DNA from 2 places in the Allobrachymonas sp. genome. Region 2 is predicted to be linked to the other one. Evidence: riboswitches for the same ligand, from Rfam matches in the RefSeq annotation. Region 2 holds a riboswitch; the other holds the start of a gene.

Region 1 (4,174 bases), on a different contig from region 2:
CTGATCTCTTTGCCCCTGACTCTCGCTGGTGAGGCGCGTCCAGACGCTCGATCGCAAACTTATTTATAATTGCTCTTACTGCACTGCATTCCCCAGTTAGCCGTCTGACGGCCAACAAAAGTGCCCAAATTCTGTTTAGATGAGCAGGTTGGTCTGGGGCGGCTAACTGATCGGTGTCATCGATAAGCAGGTAGAAAACATTGCTTGATGAAAGCAACTGTGAGTTGATTGCTCTGATCAAATCGTGTGCAGAGTTGGTTCCCGCAAGTTCCTTTGCTAGCTGTGCTCCGTTTATTTTTGAGGCAGGTAAAGACACTGCAGAGATGAGCTGTAGCGACTTTTGAATGAAGTCATCTTCCGCAAGTCCTTGTTGGCGTGCTTCGTTGTGAAGTTTTGCGGCGTCCCCCTTCAGCATGCCCTTCAGTTGCGCGCCAATCTGCGCTCCCATTGTCCGTAGCAACACTTCGTAGTAATAGCGCTTCAATGAGCCGATATCAGGCGATGATGGAATCTCCTTAGAGGAGATATTGTCGGGCCGAATCAGTAGGCATGGCAGTTTTTTTGCTTTAGCCACCTTGTCGATCCACTCGACAACAGCACTTTTCCCGATGCCTTTGTTTCCCACAAGAACTCGCATTCCACCTGGTTCAATTGCGCATAGCTGCGTAAATTGACTCGGCACGATAAATATCTCTCCAAGAAATGACCGGTCGCCTTCTGCGGTGCCAGTTCTGACATACTTTAAAAGGTAGTCAAGTTTGCTCATATTTATTTCCGGCTGGTAGGAAAGAAAAGATGCGATGAGCCACCCCGGGATTCGAGGAGGCCGATTGGTCTAAGTTGATACCTCTGTCGAGGTATTGCTGTTGGCGAGTTGCCTCCAGTAGTTTGCCTCAGCTTCTGCCGGAGGAATGCCTCCGATCGACGTGAGCAGTCGGACGTGGTTGAACCAGTGCACCCACTGCAGGGTGGCCAGTTCCACGGATTCCCTGTTCTTCCAGGGGCACCGGCGGTGAATCACCTCGGCCTTGTACAGACCGTTGATGGTCTCGGCCAGGGCGTTGTCATAGGAGTCCCCCTTGCTGCCCACCGAGGGGCGTATGTCGGCCTCGTCCAGACGTTCGGTGTAGCGGATAGAAACGTATGGACTGCCCCTGTCGGAGTGGTGCGTCAAGGCTGCGCTGAGGGCTGGCGGTCGTACAGGGCCTGCTCCAGGGCGTCGAGCACAAAGTCTGCCTGCATGCTGCGGCTGACCCGCCAGCCCACGATGCGCCGGGCGTACACGTCCACAACGAAAGCCACATACAGCCAGCCCTGCCAGGTCGAGACGTAGGTGAAGTCCGACACCCACAGCTCGTTGGGACGGCTGGCATGGAAGTGCCGATTGACGTGGTCCAGCGGGCACGGCGCCGAGGTGTCCGGAGTGGTGGTGCGCACTCGTGTGCCGCGCCGCGCCCCTTGCAAGCCCATGGCACGCATCAGTCGCTCGACCGTGCAGCGCGCTACCACGATGCCTTCGCGGTTCATCTGCAACCCGCCGACACGAGAGACGTTCACGATCTTGATGCATCAGCACTGTAGCTTGAACTCTGCAGAGTAGGCGCCGCGTTTGGGCTGCAGGGCGGCGATACCGTGCAGACGGTAGTGACTGACCCAGGTCCGAATCTTCTCCTCCGGCACTGACCAGCGCCGGGCAAGCAGCTTTGCGCCGCCTTCTCCAACCAGAAAGCTCTCGACGACCTTGAGCTTGAACCTTGTTTCGTACTTCTCCATGGGGCCCCTCGAAGTTCATCCAACTTCTGGGGGGTAGTTCAAACTCGGTGCGGTTCAATGACCCTGGGGCTGGGTGATCCGGTCCACAGCTGCCGCTCCCCCTCCCCAGCACGCACCTCCGTTCCTATAATGGCGGCACGGGTGCGTGGGTTGCCGGGCTTTGGGTCTGGCGCCTGCGTTAAACGGGAAGCCGGTGACGCCATGCAGCTAGTGGCCATTCCGGCGCAGCCCCCGCTGCTGTAAGCCTGACGACTCCGCCTCACGCCACTGCGTCCTCCGACGCGGGAAGGCGCGGACTAGGAAGAGGGCAAGCCAGAATACCGGCCCGCGACGAGCCAGCACCATTCCCCGGGGGATCTGGGAGTCTGCTGCCGCGCGTTGGCGTGCGCCTCTGTGTTTCCTCTCTGCGGAAACGGCGGGGCGCGGCTGCCGTGCCGGCCTGCCCAGACTTTCCCTGCCCATCTTCCTGTTGCCGTGGTGCGCTCGTGTCTTTCACATCACACGGTTCGACGGGAGGTTTCGAATGCACATCATGGAAGGTTTTCTGCCACTCAAGCACGCGGTGGCATGGACGGCGGCTTCGGCGCCGTTTCTGGCAGCGGGCATCTGGTCGGCGCGCCGCAGTCTGCGCGATCACCCGGAGCGGCGCATGCTGCTGGGGGTGTCGGCGGCGTTTTCCTTTCTGCTCTCGGCCATGAAGCTGCCCTCGGTCACGGGCAGCTGTTCGCATCCCACGGGAGTGGGGCTGGGCGCCCTGCTGTTCGGGCCGCTGGCGATGGTGCCGGTGAGCTTTGTGGTGCTGCTGTTCCAGGCGCTTCTGCTGGCGCATGGGGGGCTGACGACGCTGGGGGCCAATCTGTTCTCGATGGGCATTGCCGGGCCGCTCATGGCGGCGGCGGTGTTCCGCACCGGGCGCGTGCTGCGCCTGCCGCTGAGCGTGAATGTGTTTCTGGCGGCGACGCTCGCTGATCTGGTGACATATGTGGTGACCTCGCTGCAGCTGGCGCTGGCGTTTCCCGATGCGATCAGCGGGGTGGCGGGCTCGATGCTCAAGTTCGGCGGCATCTTTGCCGTGACGCAGATTCCGCTGGCGATCAGCGAGGGGCTGCTGACGGTGCTGGTGGTGCAGGCCATGACGCGCCTGCAGGGCGAGGATCTGCGCGGTCTGCCGCTGTATGCAGGGCAGGAGGTGCGGGCATGAAGCGGCAATTCTGGATCATTGCGGCATGCGTTGTGGTGCTGACTGTGGCGCCGCTCCTGTTCGTGCGCACGCCGGCGCTGGGGCCGGACGGCAAGGCGCAGGCGCTTTTTGGCGGGTCGGACGATGCAGCCCGCGACGCCATCACGGTGATTGCACCGCACTACCGCCCGTGGTTTGCGCCCCTGATGGAGCCCGGGCCCGAAATCGCCTCGATGCTGTTTGCGCTGCAGGCGGCCATTGGGGCGGGGGTGATCGGCTACTGGCTCGGGGCGTCGGTGACGCGCCAGCGCGAACGCGAGCGCCAGCGCCGCGAGCGGGAGGCAGCCGGCCATGCGCCGGAGCAGCCCGCCCATCAGGAGCGTATCTCTGCTGCTGCGGGCCCCGCCGGAGTGGCCCGTGTGGATTGAGCAGGCTGCCTATGCCAATCGCTGGCGCGATGTGACACCGGGGGCCAAGGCCCTGTTTGCGGGCTGTGGCCTGGCGGCGGCCTTTGTCGCGCCGGACTGGAAGGCCGAGCTGCTGCTGGCGGCGCTGCTGGCGGCGGTGACGCTGGGTGGCGCGCGGGTGCCGGCGCGGCTGTATGCGCGGGTGGTGGCACCGGCGGGCAGCTTTGTGGTGCTGTCGTGCGCGACGCTGCTGGTGGCGGTGGCGCCTTCGGCAGGCGGGTGGCCGGAGGTGCACTGGCATGCGGCCGGCTGGCCCGAGGCTGCCCTGACGGGCACGCGGGCCATGGCGGCGCTGGCGGCCATGGTGGGGCTGGTGCTGACCACGCCGCTGAGTGACCTGATCGGGCTGGCGCGCCGGCTGCGGGTGCCCGAGGTGCTGGTCGATGTGATGGTGCTGTGCTACCGCATGGTGTTCGTGTTCATGGAGGCGTGGGACGACGGCGTCACGGCGCAGGCGGCGCGGCTGGGCTATGGGCCTTTCCGGCGCTCGGTGCGGTCGCTGGCGCTGCTGGCGGCCAATCTGGCCGCGCAGATCTGGAGCCGCGCCCTGGCGCTGCAGGCAGCGGCGAGCGCGCGCAATGGCGACGGCCCGCTGGATTTTCTGGCACCCGACTATGCCCATGCCCGGCGCGATCTGCGCGTGGCGGGCTGTGCCGGGGCGGCGCTGCTGGCGGGCATGGTGGCCCTGCGCGGAGGTCTCGCATGACGGCGGCGGAGGGAAATCTGCTGCTGGAGGCGCAGGACGTGTCCTACC
Region 2 (4,174 bases):
GCCATCAGGGTCACATGGCTGCACGCAACGGCCACGCGCTGGTTGAGCCGCCCCAGTGCGTCCACGAAGGCACGTACCTCCGCGCCCAGCGGAATCACTCCGAGACCGATCTCGTTGCTCACCACATAGACCGGCCCCGGGCAGGCGGCCACCGCACGCACCAGATCGTCCTCTGCCGCGCGCATGTCCTGTGCTGTCTCCTCACCCCCTTCGCCGCCACGCAGGCGTGCGGCATCCGGTGCCTCGCTGAGCTGCTGGGTGAGCCACAGGGTCAGGCAGTCCAGCACGATCGCCGTATCGGCCGCACCATGCGTCCGCAGCAGGGCCGGGACATCCAGCGGCCGCCCGTCCTCGCCTGCCTGCAGCGTCGCCATGCCCGGCACCCGCCGGGCCCGATCCTGCTGATGCCGCGCAATGCGCCGGCGCATTTCCTCGTCCCAGGGCATCGCGGTGGCCAGATACAGAGCGCGATGGCCCGGACCACGCGCCAGCCAGGCAGCCGCAAGGGTTTCTGCCCGGGCCGTCTTGCCGGACTTCTGCCCTCCCAGAATCAGCTCGTGGTGCACCGGATTCATGCCCCAGTCTCCACATGGTCAGGCAGGAACAGCGCTGCTGCCGCCTGCGGACTGCTGGCAAACCAGGGGTGAAAATAACTCGCCCGCACATTGCCCTGCGGCCCTGTCCGGTAGAACGCCTCGCCAGCCTTGCTGCGACTCGTCACGCGCGGACTGACCGTGCGGGCCGCTTCGGGCTCCGGCGTGTCCAGGGTCGAATAGTGAAAGGTATGCCCCCGCAGCGGCGGCGCATCGCACCCGGGCACCGCCAGCGCCTGGGGCCCCAGCCCCTGAAGCCGTCCATGCATGCGCACCGTCCCGGGCAGCACACCCCACAGTGGCACGGCAGCTTCCGGTTCCGCACCCGCTGGAACCAGACCCTCGGCAAGCGCCATCATGCCGCCACATTCGGCCCACACCGGCCGCCCCGACTGCACATGGCATCGAATGCTCTCGCGCATGCCGGTCTGGGCCTGCAGCGCCTCCAGATGCAGCTCCGGATAACCGCCCGGCAGCCACAGCGCATCGCACGCCGGCAGCGCCACATCCTCCAGGGGAGAAAAAAACACCAGCTCGGCACCCAGCGCCTGCAGGGTACGCACATTGGCCTCGTACAGGAAGCAGAACGCCGCATCCCGGGCCACTGCGATGCGCACGCCCTCCAGGCTGCGCAGCTCCGCGTGCAGCCAGGCGTCCAGAGGCGATGCGCCCTCTTCTGTGCAGCGCAAGCCCACTGGGCTCTCCAGGGCCTCTGGCTCCGCAGGCTCCAGCGCCGACGGGAACTCCGTCATCCAGCGACTCGGCACAGACTGCCCCTCATCGGCCACCAGCGGCATGTCCGCGAGTGCATCGGCAGCCAGGTCGAGCCGTGCCAGGGCATCGGCCATCTCGGGAGCCAGCATCAGCCCCAGATGCCGCTCGGGCAGAGAAAAATCGGCGTTGCGCATGATCGCGCCCATCCAATCGCGTGGCTCCCGGAGCCCTCGGCGCAGCATGTCGGCATGGCCACTGCTTGCCACCCGGTTCGCCACCACACCCGCCCAGCGCACCCCTTCGCGGTAATGCGCCAGTCCATGTGCCAGGGCCCCGAACGTGCCCGCCATGGCATGGGCATCGATCACCGCCAGCACCGGCAGGCCCAGCCGCACCGCCAGATCCGCACTGCTCGGCTCGCCATCGTAGAGACCCATGACGCCCTCGATGAGAATCAGGTCATTGCAGGCAGCCGCCTCGCGGAGCATGCTTCGGCACGCCACCTCGCCCACCATCCACAGATCGAGCTGATACACCGGCTGGCCGCTTGCGAGCGCATGCCAGCCCGGATCAATGAAATCAGGGCCGCACTTGAACACCTGTACCCGCAGGCCACGCCGCGTCCACCAGCGTGCCAGCGCCGCCACGAGCGTGGTCTTGCCCTGCCCCGAGGCCGCAGCACCTACCAGCAGGGCCGGACACGCCACCGTGCCCGCCTGCGCAGAGGATTTCGCCATGATTCGCACATATCCATCCTGCAGCCACACCCATCGCACATGGGCATGCCGCCTCCCACGCCACCAGCCACCCCGCCGGCGCGTGCGCACGAACACCCTCCCTGCCGGGGCTTGGGTGTCCTCCCATGCTGGCCGGTCTCCGGGCTGACGGCGAGCCGACGGCACCTTCCCGGGCGAGTGGGCGCTCTCCCAGTGGCATGTGGCCGTGGCTGCAGATCGCGCTCCCGAAGGCATGCGATCCGCACCGTTTTACCGTTGCGGGGGCAGCGCAGGCCGGGACAACGCGCACACCCGCTCTTCGGTGGCGTTCTCCTCCTGCTTCCCGTTTCACCCACGAACCCGTCTGCATGACCGATTCTCGGAATGCCTGCCGACATCGTCTGCTGCGACAGACACCACGCGCGCGATGCGCATGCTTCTACGGGCAGAGCGCCGGCCCGGGGAGATGCATTTCTCTCCAGATTCCTGTGGGCACCAGCAAATCGGCATTCTAGCCTGCCCATCACGGCCCCTGCTCCCTCCCCTGCGGATCAGGGCGCATGGACTACAATGACAGGCATTCAGAGGCCCTCTCCTTCAGCCTGCGGCGGCATGCGCAGGCTGCCTCTTCGCCGCCATGACATCTCCGCACACATCCCCTCTTCTCGATCAGGTTGCCGACCGTGTCGAGCAGCTGCTCACGCGCCATCATGCGCTGCAGCAGGCGCACGACCTCCTGCAGCAACAGGTCATCGAACTTGGACAGGAACGCGATTCGCTCAAGTCCCGGCTGGCAGCTGCACGCGCGCGCATCGACTCCCTCCTCGACCGCATCCCTGTGGATGCCTCCCCCATGCACGCGCCCGTCCTCCCGCCGACGGCCTGGGGAACCCCCGACTCGGTGGATGCGCCGCTCCCCTCCCCCACCGACTCGGCAGCCCCATCCGAGTCCGCCAAGGAACGCCCCGATGAAACAGCTTGAAGTGCACATCATGGGACTGGCCTACATGCTGGGCTGCCCCGATGGCTCCGAGAGCCTGATGCTCGAAGCCGTCCAGAAAGTCGATACCGCCATGTGCCGCATCCGCGATGCCGGCAAGATTCGGGCCCGTGACCGCATTGCCGTGCTGGCCGCGCTCAACGTCGCCTATGACCTCCTCGAACGTGAACAGCTCGCCGCCCGGGAAGCCGCACAGGCCGCAGCAGCCAGTGCCGAAGAAACAGAGTCCACGACTCTCTCTGATAGCGTCCCCACCAGCGAGGCCCCAGCCACGCATCCACGCCTGCAGCACCTGCTCGGGGAAATGGAGACCGTGCTCGGCGCCCCTCCCACAGAGCCCGCCGCCGAGGCACTGCCTTCTTCCTCCGGCACCGACTGACCCCTGCATGCCCCCAGCGATGGCTGGCACACAAATTACATGTTCCGCGTGTCTCCAAGGCCGCAACCTTGCCCTACAATGGGGGCGTCTGCACCGGTTCCGGCTTTATAGTTCCTTGAACCAATGCTCTTTGAGCTCGGGCTTGGTATATTGCCCGGCCAGCGTGACCATCTCGCGTAGATGGACCCATGGCCAGTGCTGCCCTCGCCCCCCTGAACCCTCGGTTCAGGATGCGGTCGGTTCCCGTGCAGACACCTCATTCCTCACACCGCTCGCGGTGTTTTTTTACGCCCATCGTTCTGCGGCGCCATGGCGGTGTGCCGCCTCTTGCCATGATTCTCGAACCCCTCACCATCGTTGAACTGGCCGGTCTCGGCCTCATGGGAGGCTTCATGGCTGGGCTCCTGGGCATCGGCGGCGGCATGGTGCTCGTGCCCTTCATCAGCTGGATCATCGTCGCCCACGGTGTGGAGCAGGGTCTGGCCGTCAAGATGGCCATCGCCACGTCCATGGCCACCATCTTCTTCACCTCGATGTCGAGCGTGCGCGCCCATCACCGCCGCGGCATGGTGCGCTGGGATCTGGTCAAGGGCATCGCGCCCGGCATCATGATCGGTGCACTCATCGTCAGCATCGGCATCTTCTCGCTGCTCAAGGGCGCCTGGCTCTCCCTCATGTTCGGCGTGCTGGTCACCGTCGCTGCCCTGCAGATGCTGCTCGACCGCAAGCCAAAGCCCACCCGCCAGATGCCTGGCCCCGGAGGCCAGGCTGC

The links. A riboswitch is a leader RNA that binds a small molecule or an ion and turns the genes downstream of it on or off. The one in region 2 is predicted to bind cobalamin.
Region 1: another riboswitch for cobalamin. It lies ahead of ACE3P9_RS04615 (energy-coupling factor ABC transporter permease); the one in region 2 lies ahead of ACE3P9_RS05325 (cobyrinate a,c-diamide synthase).

Annotation. Positions count from the first base shown of each region.
Region 1 covers NZ_JAYRLV010000003.1:161,128-165,301, reverse strand. The annotation lists gene ACE3P9_RS04630 (P-loop ATPase, Sll1717 family) at 1-766, opposite strand, end outside; gene ACE3P9_RS04635 (P-loop ATPase, Sll1717 family) at 1-57, opposite strand, end outside; partial or broken gene ACE3P9_RS04625 (IS3 family transposase) at 836-1,530, opposite strand; gene ACE3P9_RS04620 (helix-turn-helix domain-containing protein) at 1,570-1,773, opposite strand; cobalamin riboswitch at 1,896-2,117, shown strand; gene ACE3P9_RS04615 (energy-coupling factor ABC transporter permease) at 2,306-2,974, shown strand; gene ACE3P9_RS04610 (energy-coupling factor ABC transporter substrate-binding protein) at 2,971-3,381, shown strand; gene ACE3P9_RS04605 (energy-coupling factor transporter transmembrane protein EcfT) at 3,371-4,126, shown strand; gene ACE3P9_RS04600 (energy-coupling factor ABC transporter ATP-binding protein) at 4,123-4,174, shown strand, end outside.
Region 2 covers NZ_JAYRLV010000004.1:105,240-109,413, reverse strand. The annotation lists gene ACE3P9_RS05330 (bifunctional adenosylcobinamide kinase/adenosylcobinamide-phosphate guanylyltransferase) at 1-575, opposite strand, end outside; gene ACE3P9_RS05325 (cobyrinate a,c-diamide synthase) at 572-2,044, opposite strand; cobalamin riboswitch at 2,157-2,415, opposite strand; gene ACE3P9_RS05320 (cell division protein ZapB) at 2,661-3,005, shown strand; gene ACE3P9_RS05315 (cell division protein ZapA) at 2,992-3,402, shown strand; gene ACE3P9_RS05310 (sulfite exporter TauE/SafE family protein) at 3,735-4,174, shown strand, end outside.